3 regions of the Micromonospora sp. NPDC023814 genome follow, and region 1 is predicted to be linked to each of the others. Evidence: riboswitches for the same ligand, from Rfam matches in the RefSeq annotation. Region 1 holds a riboswitch; each other region holds the start of a gene.
The links. A riboswitch is a leader RNA that binds a small molecule or an ion and turns the genes downstream of it on or off. The one in region 1 is predicted to bind cobalamin.
Positions count from the first base shown of each region.

Region 2: linked by a shared signal. The riboswitch ahead of cobN (cobaltochelatase subunit CobN) and the one ahead of AB0G14_RS15955 (ABC transporter substrate-binding protein) in region 1 are both predicted to bind cobalamin.
Region 3: linked by a shared signal. The riboswitch ahead of bluB (5,6-dimethylbenzimidazole synthase) and the one ahead of AB0G14_RS15955 (ABC transporter substrate-binding protein) in region 1 are both predicted to bind cobalamin.

Region 1 is NZ_JBFAAF010000025.1:87,112-93,729, forward strand. It holds gene AB0G14_RS15930 (ABC transporter substrate-binding protein) at 1-705, shown strand, start outside; gene AB0G14_RS15935 (ABC transporter permease) at 675-1,712, shown strand; gene AB0G14_RS15940 (ABC transporter permease) at 1,705-2,574, shown strand; gene AB0G14_RS15945 (ABC transporter ATP-binding protein) at 2,571-3,635, shown strand; gene AB0G14_RS15950 (ATP-binding cassette domain-containing protein) at 3,632-4,333, shown strand; cobalamin riboswitch at 4,417-4,600, shown strand; gene AB0G14_RS15955 (ABC transporter substrate-binding protein) at 4,629-5,636, shown strand; gene AB0G14_RS15960 (iron chelate uptake ABC transporter family permease subunit) at 5,642-6,618, shown strand, end outside.
Region 2 is NZ_JBFAAF010000046.1:34,180-40,797, reverse strand. It holds gene AB0G14_RS23040 (VWA domain-containing protein) at 1-358, opposite strand, end outside; gene cobN (cobaltochelatase subunit CobN) at 355-4,023, opposite strand; cobalamin riboswitch at 4,390-4,519, opposite strand; gene AB0G14_RS23030 (response regulator transcription factor) at 4,637-5,293, opposite strand; gene AB0G14_RS23025 (sensor histidine kinase) at 5,286-6,437, opposite strand; gene AB0G14_RS23020 (serine hydrolase domain-containing protein) at 6,546-6,618, shown strand, end outside.
Region 3 is NZ_JBFAAF010000005.1:144,757-151,374, forward strand. It holds gene AB0G14_RS04315 (FAD-dependent oxidoreductase) at 1-777, shown strand, start outside; partial or broken gene AB0G14_RS04320 (crotonase/enoyl-CoA hydratase family protein) at 774-1,536, opposite strand; gene AB0G14_RS04325 (EamA family transporter) at 1,579-2,496, opposite strand; cobalamin riboswitch at 2,708-2,908, shown strand; gene bluB (5,6-dimethylbenzimidazole synthase) at 2,945-3,574, shown strand; gene AB0G14_RS04335 (Rieske (2Fe-2S) protein) at 3,725-4,564, shown strand; partial or broken gene AB0G14_RS04340 (LysM domain-containing protein) at 5,013-6,173, opposite strand; gene AB0G14_RS04345 (hypothetical protein) at 6,188-6,618, opposite strand, start outside.

The DNA.
Region 1 (6,618 bases):
GCGATGGACCGCGCGGCGATGGTCACCGGCCTGCTCGGTGGGGCGGGTGAGCCGGCGTTCGGGCCGGTCCCGCCGTCGTCGGAGTTCGCCGAGCCGTCGATCGTCGGCAAGCCCGCCGCCGACCCGGCCGCCGCGACCGCCGCCCTCGACGCCGCCGGCTGGAAGCCGGGCCCGGACGGCATCCGCGCGAAGGACGGCCGGCGGGCGGCCTTCGCGCTGATGTACCCGGCCACCGACAGCCTGCGCAAGGAACTCGCCCTCGCGGTGACCGCCGACGCGAAGAAGGTCGGTATCGAGATCACGCCGGAGGGCCTGACCTGGGACGCGATCACCCCCCGGATGAAGCACGACGCGGTGGTCATGGGCTTCGGCACCCCGTACGACCCGGACTTCCTCTCCTACAAGCTGTTCCGCTCCGACTTCGCCGGCCAGGGCTTCTTCAACCCCGGCTCATACCGGTCCGCCGTCGTGGACAAGGCGTTGCAGGACGCCCGCGACAACGCCGACCCGGCCACCCGCAGGGCCGCGTACGCCACCTTCCAGAAGCAGCTCGCCACCGACCTGCCGTGGGTGTTCCTCACCTACCTCAAGCACACCTACGTGGTGAGGGGCGGCCTCGCCGGGGTGACGCCGCGGGTGGAGCCGCACGAGCACGACGTGGCCAACAGCCTCTGGTGGAACATCCACACCTGGACGAGGAAGTGACCGCACCGGCCACCCCCGCCCGCCGCCGACGGCTGGCGGGAGCCGGTGCCGTGGTCCGCCGGCGTCTGCTGGTGGCCGTGCCGATCCTCGCCGCCACCAGCGTCGGCATGTTCGCCCTCGGCGCGGCCTCGCCGATCGACCCCGCCCACCAGTACGCGGGCGCGGCGGCGTTCACCACCAGCGAGGAGAACCTGGCGCAGATCCGCGCCAACTGGGGGGTCGACGACCCGCTGCCGGTGCAGTACCTCCGCTGGGTGGGCAACCTGCTCCAGGGTGACCTGGGTTGGTCGACCAGCCGGCACGAACCCGTCACCTCCGTGCTGGCCGCCCGCGCCGGCTGGACCCTGCTGCTCGTCGGCGCCGCCCTCGCCCTCGTCCTCGTGGCGAGCCTGCTACTGGGCACCCTGGCGGCGTACCGGCGCGGCGGCTGGTTCGACCGGGCGCTGCGCGCCGGCGCGTACGCGGTGCAGTCCATGCCGGTGTTCTGGATCGGGTTGGCCGCGATCGCCCTGTTCGCCCTGACCCTCGGCTGGCTGCCGGCGGGCGGGCTCACCGACGTCACCGCCACCACCACCGACCCCGCCGACGTGGCTCGGCACCTGGTCCTGCCGGTGACGGTGCTGGCGGTCGCCCAGGCGCCGTGGTTCGTCCTGTTCATCCGCGACGCCGTCGCCGAGAGCCTCCGCGACGACCACGTCCTCGCGGCCCGGGCCCGCGGCCTGCCCGGCCGCACCGTCCTGTTCGGCCACGCCCTGCGTACCGCGCTGCTGCCGTTCCTCACCCTCGTCGGCACCCACCTGCCGGAGCTGATCGGGGGCGCCGTCCTGGTCGAGACCGTGTTCTCCCTGCCCGGCCTCGGCGCGGTGACGGTGCAGGCCGCGCTGGGCAGCGACTTCCCGCTGCTGGCCGCGACCACCCTCGCCACCACCGTCGTGGTGCTGGCCGCGAACCTGGCCACCGACCTCGCCTACTCCGCCGCCGATCCCCGGGTACGCCTCGATGACTGACCTCGCCCGCCCCGCCCGCGTCCGGCGGCCGAAGCCGCGTGCCGGCCGCGCCGGTAGCGCCGTCGCCTGGGCCGTGCTCGTCGGCGCGGTCGCCGCCTGCCTGCTCGCCCCCGTCCTCTGGCCGCTCGACGAGAGCGCCGTCGACCTGGCGCGTACCCGGCTCGCGCCCTCGGCCGCGCACCCGGCCGGCACCGACGACCTGGGCCGCGACGTGGCCCACCGCGGCCTCTACGGCCTGCGTGTCTCCCTGCTCGTCGGCGCGGTCGCCGCGCTGGTGGCGACCGTGATCGGTGGTTTCGTCGGGGCGGTCGCCGGCACCCTCGGCGGCTGGGTCGACCGGGCGCTGATGCGGGTGGTCGACACCATCGCGGCGCTGCCGCACCTGCTGCTGGGCATCTTCATCGTCGCGATGCTGCGCCCCAGCCTCGGCGCGGTGATCGTGTCGATCGGGCTGACGCACTGGCTGTCCACCGCCCGCATCGTCCGCTCCGAGCTGCTCAGCCTGCGCAACCGGCCGTTCGTCGACGCCGCGATCGCCGGCGGCGCCAGCCGCGCCCGGGTGATCACCCGGCACCTGCTCCCGCACGTGTTGCCCCGGCTGGCCCTGGCCACCACGCTGATGGTGCCGCACGCCGTCTGGCACGAGACCGCGCTGTCCTTCCTCGGTCTCGGCCTGCCCCCGCACCTGGCCTCCATCGGCAACATGATCAACGACGGGCAGCGGTCCCTGCTCACCGGCGCCTGGTGGGCCAGCCTCGTCCCCGGCCTGCTCCTCGTCGTCGTCACGCTGGCCCTGGCCACCCTCACCGGCCGGTGGCGCGACCGCCTCGACCCGCGCGTACGAGCGGAGCTGAACCTGTGACCACCACCCGCGAGCCCCGCACCGTCACGGCCGGCACCGCCGCCACCGGCGACGCCACGCCCGGCCCGGCCGGCACCGCCACCACCGCCGCCGGTCCTCGTCGCGCCCTGCTGGAGGTCGACGGGCTGACCGTCCGCTTCCAGCTCCGCGACGCCGTGGTGCGGGCCGTCACCGACCTGCGCCTGACCGTCCACCCCGGCGAACTGGTGGCCGTGGTGGGGGAGTCCGGCTGCGGCAAGTCCGTGCTCGCCCACGCCCTGCTCGGCCTGCTCCCCGGCAACGCCACCGTCTCGGGCCGCGCCCGGCTGCGCCCGCCCGGCGGGGACCAGGTCGACCTGATCGGCTGCACCGAGCGTCACCTCGCCCGCGCCGTACGCGGCCGCGCGGTCGGGCTGGTGCCGCAGAGCCCCGCCACCGCGCTGACTCCCGTACGCACCGGCCGGCGGCTGCTGGCGGAGACCCTGCGCGCCCACGGGCACGCCCGCCGCGACGCGCCCTCGGCGGCCGAGCGGGTCGCCGCCGACGTCGGGCTCGACCCCGCCGACCTCGACCGCTACCCCCACGAGCTGTCCGGCGGCATGGCGCAACGCCTGGCCACCGCACTCGCGCTCGCTCCCGACCCGCCGCTGCTGCTCGCCGACGAACCCACCACGGGCCTCGACCGGCCCCTGGTCGACCACACCCTCGACCTGCTGCGCCGCCGCTGCGACGCCGGCAACGCCGTCCTGCTCATCACCCACGACCTGGCCGCCGCCCGCCGCGTCGCCGACACCGTCGCCGTCATGTACGCCAGCCGGGTCGTCGAGCGCCGGCCCACCGAGGCGCTGTTCGCCGCGCCCGCCCACCCCTACACCGCCGGCCTGCTCGACGCCCTGCCCGAGCGCGCCTTCCGACCGGTCCCCGGCCACCCGCCGATGCTCACCGACCTGCCCGTCGGCTGCGCCTTCGCCCCGCGCTGCGACCGCGCCACCGACACCTGCCGCACCCCACCCACCCCGACGGCGGACGGCCCGGGCCATGTCGCCTGCCACCACCCACTGCCCGTCGGAGCGCCGGCATGACCACGACCGCACGTCGGAGCGCCGCGCCGGCCGCGACCGCGCTCGCCGCCCACCAGGTCACCGTCGCCTACGGTCGGCAGCGCGTCCTCGACCGCGTCGACCTGCACGTCGCCCCCGGCGAGACGGTCGGGCTGCACGGGCCCTCGGGCAGCGGCAAGTCCACCCTGGCCCGGGTGCTCGCCCTGCTGCACGCCCCGGACGCCGGGCACGTCACCCTCGACGGCCACCGGGTCGCCGGCGTCCGTCACCGGCTGCCGGCGGCCGTCCGTACCCGCGTCGCGATCCTGTTCCAGAGCCCACGCGCCGCCACCGACCCGCGGCTCAGCCTGGCGGACATCGTCGCCGAACCGCTCCGCGCCACCGGCGTACCGGCCGAGCAGGCCAGGGCCCGCGCGGCCGAGCTGGCCGACCTCGTCGGCCTCACCACGGACCTGCTCGCCCGCCGCCCGCACGCGGTCAGCGACGGGCAGCTGCAACGGGCCTGCCTCGCCCGGGCGCTCGTGCACCGGCCGGCCTACCTGCTCTGCGACGAGGCAACCGCCATGCTCGACGCCTCCACCCAGGCCCACCTCGCCGCCGTCATCACCGACTACCAGCGACAGCGCGGCGCCGGGGTCCTGCTGATCACCCACGACCCGGCCCTGATGGCCCGCTGGGCGACCCGGGTCGTCGACCTCCCGCCCCCGCCGGGGGCATGACCCGTCGCGCACCGAACCGTCCACAGTGGTGAAGAAGCCGCTCCATGGCATTCGTCACCGTGGCATTCGGGGTCGGGCGCAGGCTAGGGTGACGCTGCCGTGGTGTTCGGGAAGCCGGTGGAAGACCGGTGCGGCCCTCGCCACTGTGATCGGGAAGTCCGAGGCCCTCGTCGTCAGAGGTCACTGGGCGTGTCGCACGCCTGGGAAGGCCGGCCACGGACGCACCTCCCGTCAGCCAGGAGACCGGCCACGGCACTGCGATGACCCGTCCACGAGGTGCTGGAAGGCGGTCCCGATGCGCGTGCGCGCTGTGCGGTCCACCCTGTCCCGGCGCGTAGCCGCGCCCCTGTCCGTCCTCCTCGTCCTGCTCGGCGCCTGCGCCACGGACGACGACCCCGCCCCGGCATCCGGCGCGCCGGCCACCCTGACCAACTGCGGCACGCCGGTCACCGTCGCCGCCCCGCCCCAGCGGGCGGTCACCCTGAACCAGCCCGCCACCGAGATCATGCTGGCGCTCGGCCTGGCCGACCGCATGGCCGGCACGGCGTACCTGGACGACGCGATCCTGCCGGAGCACGCCGCCGCGTACGCATCGGTGCCGGTGCTGTCCGGAAAGTACCCGGCCAAGGAGAAACTCCTGGAGACGGCGCCGGACTTCGTCTACGCCTCGTTCCACAGCGCCTTCGGTGACGAGGGCGTCGGCGACCGGGCCGCCCTGGCGGGGCTCGGCATCGGCACCTACCTCTCACCCGCCGGGTGCCCGAAGCCGCACCGGCCGGGGAAGCTCACCGTCGAGGACGTGTTCGCCGAGATCCGGGACGTCGCGGCCGTCTTCGGGGTGCCGGCGCGGGCCGAGAGGCTCATCGCCGACCACCGCGCCCGGATCGCCGCCGCTGCCGCCAGATTCGACGGCACGCGGGACGTCTCCGTGCTCTGGTGGGACGCCCGCACCGACGCCCCGAGCGTGGGCGCCTGCTGCGGCAGCCCCAACATGATCATGTCGGCGGTCGGGGTCGGCAACGCCTTCGGCGACCTCGCCGGCGGCTGGGCCGACACCAGTTGGGAGAGCGCCGTCGCGCGCGACCCCGACGCGATCGTGCTGGTCGACGCGACCTGGGACCCGGCCGCCGCGAAGAAGGCGTTCCTGGCCCGGCACCCCACCCTCAAGGACCTGCCCGCAGTGGCCGGGCAGCGGTTCGTCGTCATCCCGTTCTCGTCCACCACCGCTGGGGTGCGGGCGGTGCTCGGCGTCGAGGCGCTCGCCGCGGGGATGGCGCAGCTTCCCGACGGAGCGGGCCGCTGACCGCCGTGGCGCGCCGTACCGCCGTGGCCCGCCGTCTCGCCGTGCGCGGTCGGGCCGGCGCGGACCCTGGCGCCACTGCCTCCGGGGCCCGGCGCGGCCGGCCCATCCGTCCCGTCGGCACGGTCGCCCTGCTGGTCACGTTGCTGGCGGGTCTGGTCGTGTCGATCGGGGCGGCCGTCACCGTCGGGCCGGCCGACATCCCCGTGTCGACGGTCTGGGCCGTCGTGGCCGACCGCCTGGGCCTGGCCCACGCCGACGTGCCGTTGCTGCGCGAGCACATCGTCTGGCGTCTGCGCCTGCCCCGGGTGCTCGGCGCCGCGGCGGTGGGCGCCGGGCTGGCGGCCGTCGGGGCGGTGACGCAGACCGTCACCCGCAACCCGCTGGCCGACCCGTACCTGCTCGGGGTCTCCTCCGGGGCGTCGCTCGGCGCGGTCGCGGTGCTCGTCCTCGGCGTCGGCGGCGGGGTCGCGGCGCTCACCGGGGGCGCCTTCACCGGCGCGCTGGCCGCGTTCGCCGTCGTGGCGGCGGTGGCCGGCCGGCGGGCCGCGCTGGCACCCACCCGGGTGGTGCTGGCCGGGGTCGCCGTCGCGCAACTGTGCGGGGCGGCGACGTCGTTCGTCATCGTCTGGGTCGCCGACCCGCACGCCACGCAGAGCATCACCTTCTGGCTCTCCGGCTCGCTGGCGCGCGTCGACTGGGCCGCCCTGGCCTGGGTGGTACCGGTGCTGGCCGCCGTGCTCGCCCTCGTGGCGGCGTACGCCCGCACGCTCAACGCCTTCGCCTTCGGCGAGGACGCCGCCGAGACCCTCGGCGTGCCCGTCACCCGGGTCCGGTGGCTGCTGCTGGTCGCCACCGCGCTGCTCACCGCGGCGCTGGTCGCCGTCAGCGGCGCGGTGGGTTTCGTCGGGCTGATCCTGCCGCACGCCGCCCGGTTCCTCACCGGCGCGGACCACCGGCGCCTGCTGCCTGTCGTCGTCCTCGC
Region 2 (6,618 bases), on a different contig from region 1:
CGCGGACGCCCTCGCCGAGCGCCTTCTCCAGGTCGAGCGAGCCGACCACCCGATCCTCGGCCGCGCCGACCGGCAGCTCCACCAGCCGGGCGGGACGCCGCTCGGCCGCCGGCGCGTCGGGGTGCGGGCCGTCCGGGCAGGACGGGTCGGGGGCGGCGGGGTCGCAGGCGAAGCGGCAGCCGGCCACCCGGTCCACGGGCGGCAGCAGCGCGGCCAGGGCCCGCACGGCCGTCGACTTGGCGGTGCCCTTCTCGCCGCGGACGAGCACCCCGCCGATCGCCGGGGAAACCGCGTTGAGCAGCAGGGCGAGCCGCATGTCGTCCATGCCCAGCACCGCGCTGAACGGGTAGGTGGTCATGAGCGTTCCTCCAGGTCGCCCTCGCTGGTCAGGTACGTCTCGCGGAGCCGGTCCAGGGTGGTCGGCTCGGGTGCCGCCCACATGCCCCGGTCGGCGGCTTCGAGCAGCCGCTCGGTGATGCCGCGCAGCGCCCACGGGTTCGACTGCTCCAGGAACTCCCGGGTGGTCTCGTCGAAGACGTACGCGGCGGCCAGGTGCTCGTACATCCAGTCGTCGACGACGCCGGCGGTGGCGTCGTAGCCGAACAGGTAGTCCACGGTGGCGGCCAGCTCGAACGCGCCCTTGTAGCCGTGCCGGCGCATCGCTGCGATCCACTTCGGGTTGACCACCCGGGCCCGGAACACCCGCCGGGTCTCCTCGCCGAGGGTGCGGGTACGCACGTCGTGCGGCATCGCCGAGTCCCCCACGTACGCGGCCGGGGCGGCGCCGGTGAGGTGGCGGACCATCGCCACCATCCCGCCGTGGTACTGGAAGTAGTCGTCGGAGTCGACGATGTCGTGCTCGCGGGTGTCCTGGTTCTTCACCGCCACCGCGATCCGGGCGAAGGAGCGTTCCATGTCGGCGCGCGCCTCCCGCCCGTCCAGCCCCCGGCCGTAGGCGTAGCCGCCCCAGACGGCGTACACCTCGGCGAGGTCGGCGTCGCTGCGCCAGTTGCGGGAGTCGATCAGCGGCAGCAGCCCGGCCCCGTACGCGCCCGGCTTGGAGCCGAAGACGCGGGCGGTGGCCCGCCGCTCGTCGCCGTGCTCGGCGAGGTCGGCGGCGACGTGCGCGCGGACGAAGTTCTGCTCGGCGGGCTCGTCCAGGGCGGCGACCAACCGCACCGCGTCGTCGATGAGCGCGACCACGTGCGGGAAGGCGTCCCGGAAGAAGCCGGAGATCCGCACGGTGACGTCGACGCGGGGGCGGCCCAGCTCGGCCGGCGGCACCACCTCGACGCCGGTGACCCGGCGGGAGCGGTCGTCCCAGGTGGGGCGGCAGCCGAGCAGCGCGAGCACCTCGGCGACGTCGTCGCCCTGGGTGCGCATGGCGCTGGTGCCCCAGACGGTCAGGCCGACGGAGCGCGGGTACTCCCCGGTGTCGGCGAGGTGCCGGGCGAGCAGCGAGTCGGCCAGGGACACCCCGACGTCCCAGGCGTTGCGGCTGGGGATGGCCTTGGGGTCGACGGAGTAGAAGTTCCGGCCGGTGGGTAGCACGTTGACCAGGCCCCGGGTGGGCGAGCCGGACGGCCCGGGCGGGACGAACCGGCCGTCGAGCGCGCCCACCACCCGGTCGATCTCGTCGGTCGTGCGGTCCAGCCGGGGCACCAGCTCGGTGGCGGCGAAGCGGAGCACGGCGGCGGCGTCCGGGACGGCCCGGCCGGTGACCTCCTCGACCACGGCGTCGACCTTGTCGGCGGCCCAGCCGAGGGTCTCCATGCCGAGGACCAGCCGGCGCGCGAGGGCCTCGATCAGGTCGACGGCGTCGGCGGCGGTGCCGGCGGGCCCGTCGACGGTGTCGGTCAGCCCCTCGGGCAGGGCCAGCCGCTTCCCCGGCGCGGCGAGCAGCGCCTGCTCGTCGAGCCCGTACGCGGCGGCGAGGGCCTGGCGCAGGCCGGGCAGGGCACGGGCGCCGCCCCAGACCTGCGGGGCCCGCAGCACGGCGAGGACGAGGTTGACCCGGGGCTCGCCGGTGGGCGCGGCGGCGAGGATGTGCAGGCCGTCGCGGATCTGCACGTCCTTGACCTCGCAGAGGTACCCGTCGAGGTGCAGCACGAAGTCGTCGAAGTCCTCGGCGCCGGGCATGTCCTCGGCGTGCAGGTCGTGGTGCAGCTCCGCGGCGCGCACCAGGGCCCAGATCTGCGCCTGCACGGTGGGCACCTTGGCGGGGTCGAGCGCCTGCACGGTGGCGTACTCGTCGAGGAGTTGCTCCAGTTTCGCCAGGTCGCCGTACGTCTCGGCGCGGGCCATCGGCGGCACCAGGTGGTCGACGACGACGGCGTGCGCGCGGCGCTTGGCCTGGGTGCCCTCGCCGGGGTCGTTGACGATGAACGGGTAGACCAGCGGCAGGTCACCGAGGACGGCGTCGGGGGCGCAGTCGGCGGCCAGCCCGAGGCCCTTGCCGGGCAGCCACTCCAGGGTGCCGTGCTTGCCCAGGTGCACCACCGCGTCCGCGCCGAAGCCGCCGTCGGTGGCGGGCGCGGCCAGCCAGCGGTACGCGGCCAGGTAGTGGTGGCTGGGCGGCAGGTCCGGGTCGTGGTAGATGGCGATCGGGTTCTCGCCGAAGCCGCGCGGCGGCTGGATCAGCAGCACCACGTTGCCGAAGCGCAGCCCGGCCAGCACGATGTCGCCGCCGTCGGTGTAGAGCCCGCCGGGCGGCTCCCCCCAGTGGGCGAGCATCCGCTCCCGCAGCTCCGCCGGCGCCTCGTCGAACCAGCGCCGGTACGTCGCCCCGGGCACCCGGGCCTCGGCGGCGGCGAGCTGTTCCGGGGTGAGCCACTCGACGTCGTGTCCCCCGGCGGCGATGAGGGCGTGGATGAGCGCGTCCCCGTCGTCGGGCACCGGGGCGTCGCCGAGGTGGTAGCCGGCCTCGGCGAGGGCGGCGAGCAGCCGGACCGCCGAGGCCGGGGTGTCCAGGCCGACGGCGTTGCCGACCCGGGAGTGCTTCGTCGGGTAGGAGCTGAGCACGACCGCGAGCCGCTTGTCGGCGTTGGGCACGTGCCGCAGCCGGGCGTGCCGCACGGCGATGCCGGCCACCCGGGCGGCCCGCTCCGGGTCGGCGACGTAGCTGGAGAGCCCGTCGGCGTCGATCCGCTTGAACGAGAACGGCACGGTGACGATCCGGCCGTCGAACTCGGGGATGGCCACCTGCATCGCGGCGTCCAGCGGGGACAGTCCGGCGTCGCTGCCGGCCCACTGCTCGCGGGTGCTGGTGAGGCAGAGCGCCTGGATCACCGGCACGTCGAGGGCGGCGAGCGCGCCCACGTCCCAGGCGTCCTCGTCGCCCCCGCCGGAGGCGTCGGCGGCGACCGTGCCGCCGGCGGCGAGCACGGTGACCAGCAGGGCGTCGCAGCGGCCGAAGAGCCCGAGCGGTCCCGCGCCGGCGGTGAGGCCGCGCAACGAGCCGCAGAAGATCGGCAGCGGGTTGCCGCCGGCCGCGTCGACGGCGTCGGCGAGGACGTCGACGAAGCCGGTGTTGCCGGCGAGGGCGTGCGCCCGGTAGAAGACGATCCCGACGGTCGGCCGGTCGGGCCACACGGGCCGGTCACCGTGGACGCCGTACGTCGGGGTCGGCGCGGGCGGGGCGAACCCCTCGCCGGTGAGCAGCACCGTGTCGGAGAGGAACCGGGCGAGCTGGGCGAGGTTCTCGGGGCCGCCCTCGACCAGGTAGGCCAGCGCCTGGGTGGCCACCCCGGCCGGGACGGTGGAGGCCGCCATCAGCTCCGCGTCCGGCAGGGCCTCGCCGCTGAGCACGACCGTGGGCACGCCGGAGGCCAGCACCGTGGCGAGCCCGTCCGGCCACGCCTGCCGGCCGCCGAGCAGGCGTACGACCGCGAGGTCCACGCCGTCGAGCAGCGCGGGCACGGCGTCGGCGGCGACCCGGGCGGGGTTGGCGAGGCGGTAGTCGGCGCCGCTGGCGCGGGCGGCGAGCAGGTCGGTGTCGGCGGTGGACAGCAGCAGGATGCGCACGGACGGCTCCGGAGAGTGACGCCCGGATCGACGCGAGGACGATCGGGCGGTACGAGGGGTGGGCGCGGTTCAGCGGGTACGGCGGGCCGGGAAGCGGCTCACCGGCGGGCCGGCGGGGTCGGGCGGCGCGGTGCGGGCGTCAGGGACGGGCGACGCGTCCGACCGCTGCGGGGCGGCCGGGGGCGGGCACACCACGGCCGGCCGGACGCGCGGCGCGGCGGCCGGACGGGGCTGCGGAAATGCGGCTGCTCGCCGGCGCGCTGTCGCGGCCGGGCACGATGCGACGATGATCGTCGATGGCGGAGACGCGGTGCGTCATCGGGTCCTCCTCGGGTGTCCACGCCCTGGGGTCGCTCCCGACGGCCGAAGTATCCTGGCTCCCGGATCGACGCTCACCCCCGGTCTTCCAACCGCGCACGCACGGCCGTGACTCACGAGGGGGGATCGCTCCCCGGTGACAGTGGCGGGACCGCGCCGGAATCGCACCGGCTTCCTTCACTGCCGTCAGGCCGCGAATGCTGCCACACCCCCGGTCCCCGGGTCAACGCGACGGGATCGGACGCCGACCCCGCCGGGCCGGCGCGGCGCGGCGCTCACGACGGTCGACCGCACCTCACCGGTCGGCGAGCCCCGACTCGTAGCCCGCGATCACCAGTTGCGCCCGGTCGCGGACGCCCAGCTTCGTCATCAACCGGCCGATGTGCGTCTTGACGGTGCCCCGGCTGAGGTGCAGGTGCTGCTCGATCTCGGTGTTGGACATCCCACGGGTGATCAACGTCAACACCTCCCGCTCCCGCGGGGTCACCCCGTCGAGCCGTCCCGGCACCCGTCGGGCCGCCGGCATCCGGGTGAACTCGGCGATGAGCCGACGGGTGACGCTGGGGGCCAGCAGCGCCTCACCCGCGGCGACCACCCTGATCGCGTCGAGCAGCCGTACGGGGGACGTGTCCTTGAGCAGGAAGCCGCTCGCCCCGGCCCGCAGCGCCCGGTACACGTAGTCGTCGAGGTCGAAGGTGGTGAGGACGAGCACCCGGGGCGCGTCCCGGCCGGCGGTGACCTGCTCGGTGGCGGTGATGCCGTCCAACTCGGGCATCCGGACGTCCATCAGCACCACCTCGGGCGAGTGCGTCCTCGCGAGTTCGACGGCCGCCCGCCCGGTGCCCGCCTCGGCCACCACGGTCATTCTCGGGGTGGCGTCAACCAGCAGCCGCAGGGTGCCGCGCAGCAGCACGTCGTCGTCGGCCAGGAGCACGCGTACGGGCTCACCCATCGTCCGACACCGCCGGGGTGAACGGCAGCCGGGCGCGCACGGCAAAGCCGCCGCCGGGCTCGACGCCGGCCTCCAGGGTGCCGCCGTGCATCACGGCCCGCTCGCGCATGCCCCGCAGCCCGTGGCCGGGCGGCCCGACGGCGCGCCCCGACCCCCCGTCGTCGACGACGGCGACGGCCAGCACCCCGGGCTCGACCGCCACGGCGAGCCGACAGCGGGTCGGGCCGGCATGGCGCAGCACGTTGGTGAGCGCCTCCTGCACGATGCGGTACGCCGAAGCCTGCACGGCCGCGGGCACCCGGGCCAGGTCGGTCGCCCGGTCGACGTCGACGGTGACACCGGCGGACCGGACGGCCTCGACCAGCCGGTCGAGTTCGGCGAAGCTCGGCGCGGTGTCGGCCGGGTCGCGCAGCGCGCCGAGCACGACCCGGATGTCGTCGAGCGCGCTCCGGCTGACCCGCTCGATCGCGCCCAGGGCGGCCCGGCCCTGCTCGGGATGGCTGTCCGCCAGGTGATTGGCGACGGCCGCCTTCATGGCGATCAGGCTGAGGCTGTGCCCGACCACGTCGTGGATGTCCCGGGCGATGCGCAACCGTTCCTCGGCCACCGCCTGGTCGGCACGCGACGCGGCGAGTTGGGCGACGTGACGTCGACGGGCGCGCACCGCGCGGGCGAGCGCCCACGAAGCGGCGACGACGGTCGCGGCGTAGAGCAGGACCGGGACCGGCGTGGCGGCGAACGACTCCTCCCCCGCCCGGGTCGAAACGATCGGCAGCCCGGGGACCGTGCCGCCCGCCAGCCCCGCGCCCGTGAGGGCGGCCAGCACCACGACGAGCGCCGACACGCCGTCCCGGGTGGAGGTGACCAGCGCGACCGGGTAGAGCGCGAACGCGACCGCGAACACCACCGCGTCGCCGGCCACCCCGACGGCGACCGCCACCGCCCCCGCCAGCACCACGACGGCGAGCACCGGCGCCGGCCAGCGCCGGCGGACGGCGAGCGGAGCCCCGAACAGCACCGCCAGGCCACCGGCGAGCGCCGGGACGCCGGGCGTCCGGAACACCGTGAGGAGCAGGAGGGCGACGCCCACCAGCGCGTCGAACGCCATCAACTGCCGCAGCCCGAGCCGCCCCGAGGTGACCACCGGACCACCGTATCCACCGGCCGGCCGCCGGGCGTCGGACCACGGTCCGATCCCGGGTTCGGACCACGATCCGATGTGCGGGGTCCCCGACCGGCCGAGACTCCGACCATGATCACGCGACTCCTCGTCCTGGCCGGTGCGGTGGCGCTCGCCGCGTCGCCCGCCCCGGCAGCCCCGGCCG
Region 3 (6,618 bases), on a different contig from region 1:
GTACGGGCGGAGCGGGTCCGCCACGACGGGCGGGGCTTCACGCTGCACGGGGCCGATGGGGCGGAGTTCACCGGGCAGCGGCTGCTGGTGGTGACCGGCCGCCGGGCACACCTCGACGAGTTGGGCCTGGACACCGTCGGGGTGGACGCCGGCCAGCGGTACCTGGCCGTCGACGACCGGCTGCGCGTCACCGACGGGATGTGGGCGGTCGGCGACGTCACCGGGGAGGGCGCGTTCACCCACGTCGCCATGTACCAGGCGGGGATCGTCGTCGCCGACGTGCTCGATTGCGCCCGGCGGGTCGACGGCGGGCCGGATGCCAGCGGCACCGCCCGCATGACGGGCGGCGCGGCCGGCGCGGTCAGCGCGTCCGGCACCACCGGGTCGGGCGCCTCCGCCGGCGCGGTGCCGCGCGCCGACTACCGCGCGCTGCCCCGGGTCACCTTCACCGACCCCGAGATCGGCGCGGTCGGCCTCACCGAACGGCAGGCCCGCGAGCGCGGGATCAACGTGCAGGTCGGCCTCGCCGAGCTGCCGTCGTCGGCGCGCGGCTGGATCCACCGGAGCGGCAACGAGGGCTTCGTCAAGCTGGTCGCCGACGCCGACCAGGGCGTGCTGATCGGCGCGACGTCGGTCGGGCCGGCCGGCGGCGAGGTGCTCTCCGGGCTGGTGGTGGCGGTGCACGCGGCCGTGCCGCTGGCCCGGCTCCGGCACATGATCTACGCCTACCCGACGTTCCACCGGGCCATCGAGGAGGCGTTGCGGCACCTGCGCTAGACGGTCGCGCCGTGCCGCCCGGCGCCGGCGGCGAACCGGGCCGCCCCGGCCGCCGCGTCGGCGGCGAGCGAGTCCATCCCGTACGCCAGCTCGGTCGCCAGCGCCGCCGGCTCCGGCTGGCCGGCGCCGGCCAGCACGGCGGCTCGGTCGTTGCGCAGGCAGGTCTGCGGGTGCCGGGCGATCTCGGCCGCCAGCCGCTCGGCCGCCGCCCGCGCCTCACCCGGGGCTACCAGCCGGTTCACCAGCCCCATCGCGTACGCCTCCTCGGCCGGCACCGGCCGGCCGGTGAGGATCAGGTCCATCGCCCGGCTCTCGCCGATCAGCCGGGGCAGCCGTACCGTCCCCCCGTCGATCAACGGCACCCCCCCAGCGCCGGCAGAACACCCCGAGGACCGCGTCGGACTCGGCGACCCGCAGGTCGCACCAGAGCGCCAGCTCCAACCCGCCGGCCACGGCGTGACCGGAGATCGCGGCGATCACCGGCTTGCCGAGCGTCATCCGGGTCGGGCCCATCGGGCCGTCCCCCTCCGGCTCGACCCGGTTGCCGCTCGGGGTGCCGATCGCCTTCAGGTCGGCCCCCGCGCAGAACGTGCCGCCGGCGCCCCAGAGCACAGCCACCGCCGCGTCGGGGTCGGCCTCGAAGGCGCGGAACGCGTCGGCCAGGGCCCGGGCCGTCGGCCCGTCGACCGCGTTGCGGGCCGCCGGGCGGTCCAGGATCACCGTGGTCACCGGCCCGTCGTGCTCGACGCGTACGCCCATCGGCACAGCATGCCCCGGTGGTGCCGGCGGCGCCAGGGGGCGTCAGCGCTCCTTCGCGGCGCGGGGACGGACCAGGGTCGCGCCCAGCGCGGCGCCGACCACGCACGCCACCCCGGCCGCCTGCGGCCAGGCCAACAGCTCGCCCAGCAGGACCAGCCCGACCAGCGCGCCGATCGCCGGCTCCAGGCTGAGCAGGATCGCGAAGACCCGGGCCGGCATCCGGCGCAGCGCGGCCAGTTCGGCCGAGTACGGCAGCACCGACGACAGCAGTGCCACCACGACGCCCAGCGCGAGGGTCCACGGGTCGAGCAGCGCCGTGCCGCTGCCGGCGACCCCGAACGGCAGTACGGCGAGCGCGGCGACGGCCATTCCCAGCGCGAGGCCCCGGCTGCCCGGCACGCGGGCGCTGACCGCCTTGCCGAGCAGTACGTACCCGGCCCAGCCGACCGCGATGGCGACGCACAGCAGCAGCCCCACCCGGTCCACCCCGGTCCCGCCGAGCCCGCTGATCAGCAGCACCCCGCCGCCCGCCAGGACCGCCCACGCCACGTCGGCGGGCCGGCGGCTGCCGGCGAGCGACACCAGCAGCGGCCCCGCGAAACCGATGGTGACCGCCACGCCGAGCGGCACCCGGTGCAGCGCCGCGTAGAAGGCGAGGTTCATCAGCGCCAGGGTGAGCCCGAACGCCCCGACCAGGCCGGCGGCGCGCCAGCCCAGCCGCAGCCCGGGCCGGGCCACGAGCAGCAGGATCAGCGCGGCGAAGCCGAGCCGCAGCGTGGTCGTACCGCCGGCGCTGGTGCTGCCGAAGAGCTGCTTGGCGACGGCCGCGCCGACCTGGGTGGAGAGCATGCCCAGCAGCATCAGCAGCGGTGGTGGCACGGCCCGGGGCCGGCCGAGGGCGACGGTCAGTCGGGCCGCCGGGTGGCCGGCCGGCAGCGGGCGGGAGGCGAGTGCGTACACCCGGACCACAGTGGTCGCGGACGGCGCGGCCCGCGACCGGATTTCCACGCCCGGCCGTCGGGTCCGGCGGGTCCGGCCGGCGGGCGGCGGGTCCGGGCGGAGGGCCGGCGCCTGGCAGGTCCGGGCGGGCGGCGGCGGGGCGGCGGGTCCGGGTGGCGCCGTCGTCTGGGCGGTCCTCGCGGTGGTGCTGGCCCGCGGCGCTAGCATGCCGGGCGGCACGATCATGTGAGGTGCCCCGCGCGAGCGGGGAGAATCGGGAAGCCGGTGCGAATCCGGCACGGGCCCGCCGCGGTGACCGGGGAGCCACCGTCCACGCGCGAGAGCGCAGCCACTGGCCCGCCCGGGCCGGGAAGGCGGACGGCCAGGCGTCGATCCGGGAGTCCGAAGACCGGCCTCGCGGTCAGGTGCCCACGCCCGGAGCGTGGGCCGAGCGCAGCGGGAGCCTGCCTTGGATCTCTACGACGTCATCCATCGCCGCCGGGACGTCCGCGGCCAGTTCACCGGGGCGCCGGTGCCCGACGAGACGCTGCACCGCGTCCTGACTGCGGCGCACGCCGCGCCGAGCGTCGGCTACTCCCAGCCCTGGGACTTCGTCCTCGTCCGCGACCCCGAGCTGCGGCGCCGGTTCCACGAGCACGTCCAGACCGAGCGGGACACCTTCGCCGCCACCCTGGCCGGGGAGGCGGTCGAGCGGTTCGCCCGCATCAAGATCGACGGGGTGCTGGAGTCCACCCTGTCCGTGGTGGTCACCTACGACCCGGCCCGCGGTGGCCCCGCCGTGCTCGGGCGGCACGCCATCGTCGACACCGGGCTCTACTCGGCCTGCCTCGCCATCCAGAACCTCTGGCTGGCCGCCACCGCCGAGGGGCTCGGCGTCGGATGGGTGTCGTTCTACCGGGAGCCCTGGCTGGCCGAGCTGCTCGGCATCCCCGACGGCGTACGGCCGGTGGCGTGGCTCTGCCTCGGGCCGGTCACCCACTTCGAGGCCGTGCCCGACCTGGTCCGACACGGCTGGCGGCAGAAGCGCCCGCTGGCCGAGGCGATCCACCACGACCGCTGGACGCCGCCGGACCGCTGACCTCACCACCGCGGAAGGGCGGGCCCCATCAGGCCGGGGCGCGCCCGGTTCCGGGCCGGCAGAAACCTCGTCACGCACCGCTGCGGATCCGTCACCGGATACCGGTTTGCGGTCGCTCCTGCCGGGAAGTCGGTACGGGTGCGAGCACTCATGACGAAGATCGAGCAGGCCTCCGCGCTGGACCGGATCGGCGACCGGTTGCAGCGGGCCGTCCAGGCCACCCTCCGCCCAAGGCGCGTCCGCGACCTGCTGCACGGCGTCTGGCTGGGGCACCCGCTGCACCCGGCGATGGTGCAGGTGCCGGTCGGCGCGTGGCTCAGCACGGCCGTGCTGGACCTGATGCAGGGGCAGCGCCGCGCCGCCACCACGCTGTGCGCGGTGGGCACCGTCAGCGCCCTGCCGGCTGCGGTCGCCGGGCTCAACGACTGGGCAGCCCTCGCCCGAGACCAGCGCCGGATCGGCCTGGTGCACGCCGCCTCCAACAGCATCGGCCTGGCGTTCTACGCCGGCTCCGTGGCCGCCCGGATGACCGGCCGGCACAACCTCGGCCGTACGCTCGGCTTCCTCGGGCTCAGCGCCGCGAGCATGGGGGCGTACATCGGCGGGCACCTGGCGTACAAGCAGGGCGCGCAGGTCAATCAGAGCATCTCCGAGCTGCACCGGATGAGCGACGGCTGGCATTCGATCGCGGACATGGCCGCCCTGCCGCAGCGAAAGCTGATCACCCGGGAGATCGACGACGTCTCGGTGATCCTCTACCGGCACGGCGACGAGGTCACGGTGATGCTGGAGCGCTGCCCGCACCAGAGCGGCCCGCTCGGCAAGGGCGAGGTGCAGGAGATCGACGGGCACGCGTGCGTGGTCTGCCCGTGGCACGGCAGCACGTTCCGGCTCAACGGCGGCGAGGTCGTGCACGGCCCCTCCGGCAACGACCAGCAGGTCCTGCCCACCCGCATCGTCAACGGCATGCTGGAGACCCGCCTCCCCTGACCCGCCCCACCTCGTCACCCCACCCCACCCCTCACGCCGTTGATCATGAAGTTGTTGCCGTCCTGATCGGCGTGTCGCTGCAACCTGATGATCAACGACGGGCGTCCGGGGGTTGGGGGGTGGGTCAGGGGCGGCGGTGGCGGCCGATCAGGGGTTCGCGGGTGGTGTCCGCGTGGGCCCGGGCCGGGGCGCCGGCCACCGGGCGGGGGCTGGTGGCCGCGTCGCCGTGGCTGCCCGGGGTGGTGTTGTCGCGGGGGATCGCGGTCGTCCCGGTGTGGGTGGCTGCGCTGGCGCCCCGGGGAGCCGCGTCCCGTTCGGTTCCGTCGCGTGCCGTCCGGGCCCGTACGGTTCCGTTGCGTCCGGTCGCGCGTCCGATTTCGCTGCGACTACCTCCGTCCCGCCCGGTACCCCTGGTGCCCCGACGGCGGGTGGTGGCGGTGCGGGCCGCGCCTGCCGGTACGCGGGCGGGGCGGCCGCGCAGGCCAAGGACCGCGCCGATCTGCGCGCCGACGATGCTCGCCACCGCGAGGACGGCGGAGACCGCGAGCGGCCGGTTCACGCGGTCGGGCTCGCCGGCCCGGGCCGCTCCGACCGTCAGCGTCGGGGCCTCGTCGCCGGACGCGTCGGCCGGCGGCGGCGCCGGGACCTGCGCCGGGGGCGGGGGCGTCGCCCGCTCCGGGGTGACCTGTTCCGGGGTGGGCTGCGGGGCCGGCCGGGCCGGCAGGGGTGCGGCGGGACGGGCGACGAGGCGGCCGGTGGCGTGCCGGCGGGCGCCCCGGTCCTCGGCCTCCTGCGGGAGCTTCAGCAACTGGCCCGGGTGGATCCGGTCCGGGTCGTCGATACGGTTCAGCGCGGCCAGTTCACGGTAGTCGTCGAAGTCGTCGAGATAGCGCTCGGCAACCCTGCCCAGATGGTCGCCCCGGGCCACCCGGTAGACCGCCGTCCCGTCGGCCGAGGCAGCCGGAGCAGGCTGCGCCGCCGAGGCCACCGAGGCGGCTGGAGCAGCCTGAGCGGCCTGAGCAGCCTGTGTGGCCGGGGCAGCCTGTGTGGCCGGCGTTGCCAGATCAACGTGGGCTGCGCGGGCGGGCGGCAGAGCCGGGCCGGACTGGACGGCCGGAGCGGCGGAGGCCGGCCAGGTGGCCTGCGGCGGGACAGCCATCGGCGCGTTTGCGATCGGCGCTGCCGGCAGGGCGTACGGGCCGGCGACGGCCGTCGCCGCGCTCGCCGCCGGGCTGGCCGTGATGATCAGCGCGACCGAACCGACCAGGGCGGCGGCGGCCCGCTGCTGGCGGCTCATGCCCGGCAGCCGGGGCGCTGGTCGGCGCAACGCCTGCGCGCAGAGTTCCACCAGCACGGAGAAGGCGAACGTCGCCCACCCGGACCACCCGGCCAGCGCCAGCGCGCGCAGGAAGAGGCGCCCGTCGTCGCGGCTGGTCAGCGTCGCGCTGATCTCCCCGACGGTGGGCAGGTGGTCGGGCAGCGGGTTGCCGGCGAGGGCGAGCAGCGCCACCGGCGCGCCGACCAGCACCGCGCAGAGCACGACGAGCGCGCCGAACCCGGTCAGGATCCGTCCGGTCCGCCGTACGGCGGAACGACCCGAAGCGGCCATGGCTGCCTTCCTTCCTACGGTGCTCCGGTGAGCGGCCGCGCGGTCGCCTCGCCGGAGACGGTGACGGTCTCGTCGAAGCCGAACAGGCCGAGCATGGATCTGTGGTGGGTGACGGTGACGCGTACGCGGACCCGGGTCTCCCCGTCGACGACCGGGAAGCTGACGGTGTGGCCGGCGGCGCCGGCGGCGGCGAGGTAGTCGGCGACGGCCCGGCGGGCCTGTGGCCGGTTGATCCGGGTGGGCCCGCCCTCGATGGCGGTGGCCCGGTCGATGGCCTGACCGCCGGCCCGGGCGGCCTCGGCCGCGAGGTTGTCGGCCCGCTGCAACGTGCGCAGTTGGCCGGCGCCGTCGAAGGCCATGCCGATGACGGCGAGGATCCCGACCATCGCCACCGCGAGGAAGACGCTCACCCGTCCCTCGTCGCCGAGGGTGGCGGGAGCCGGCC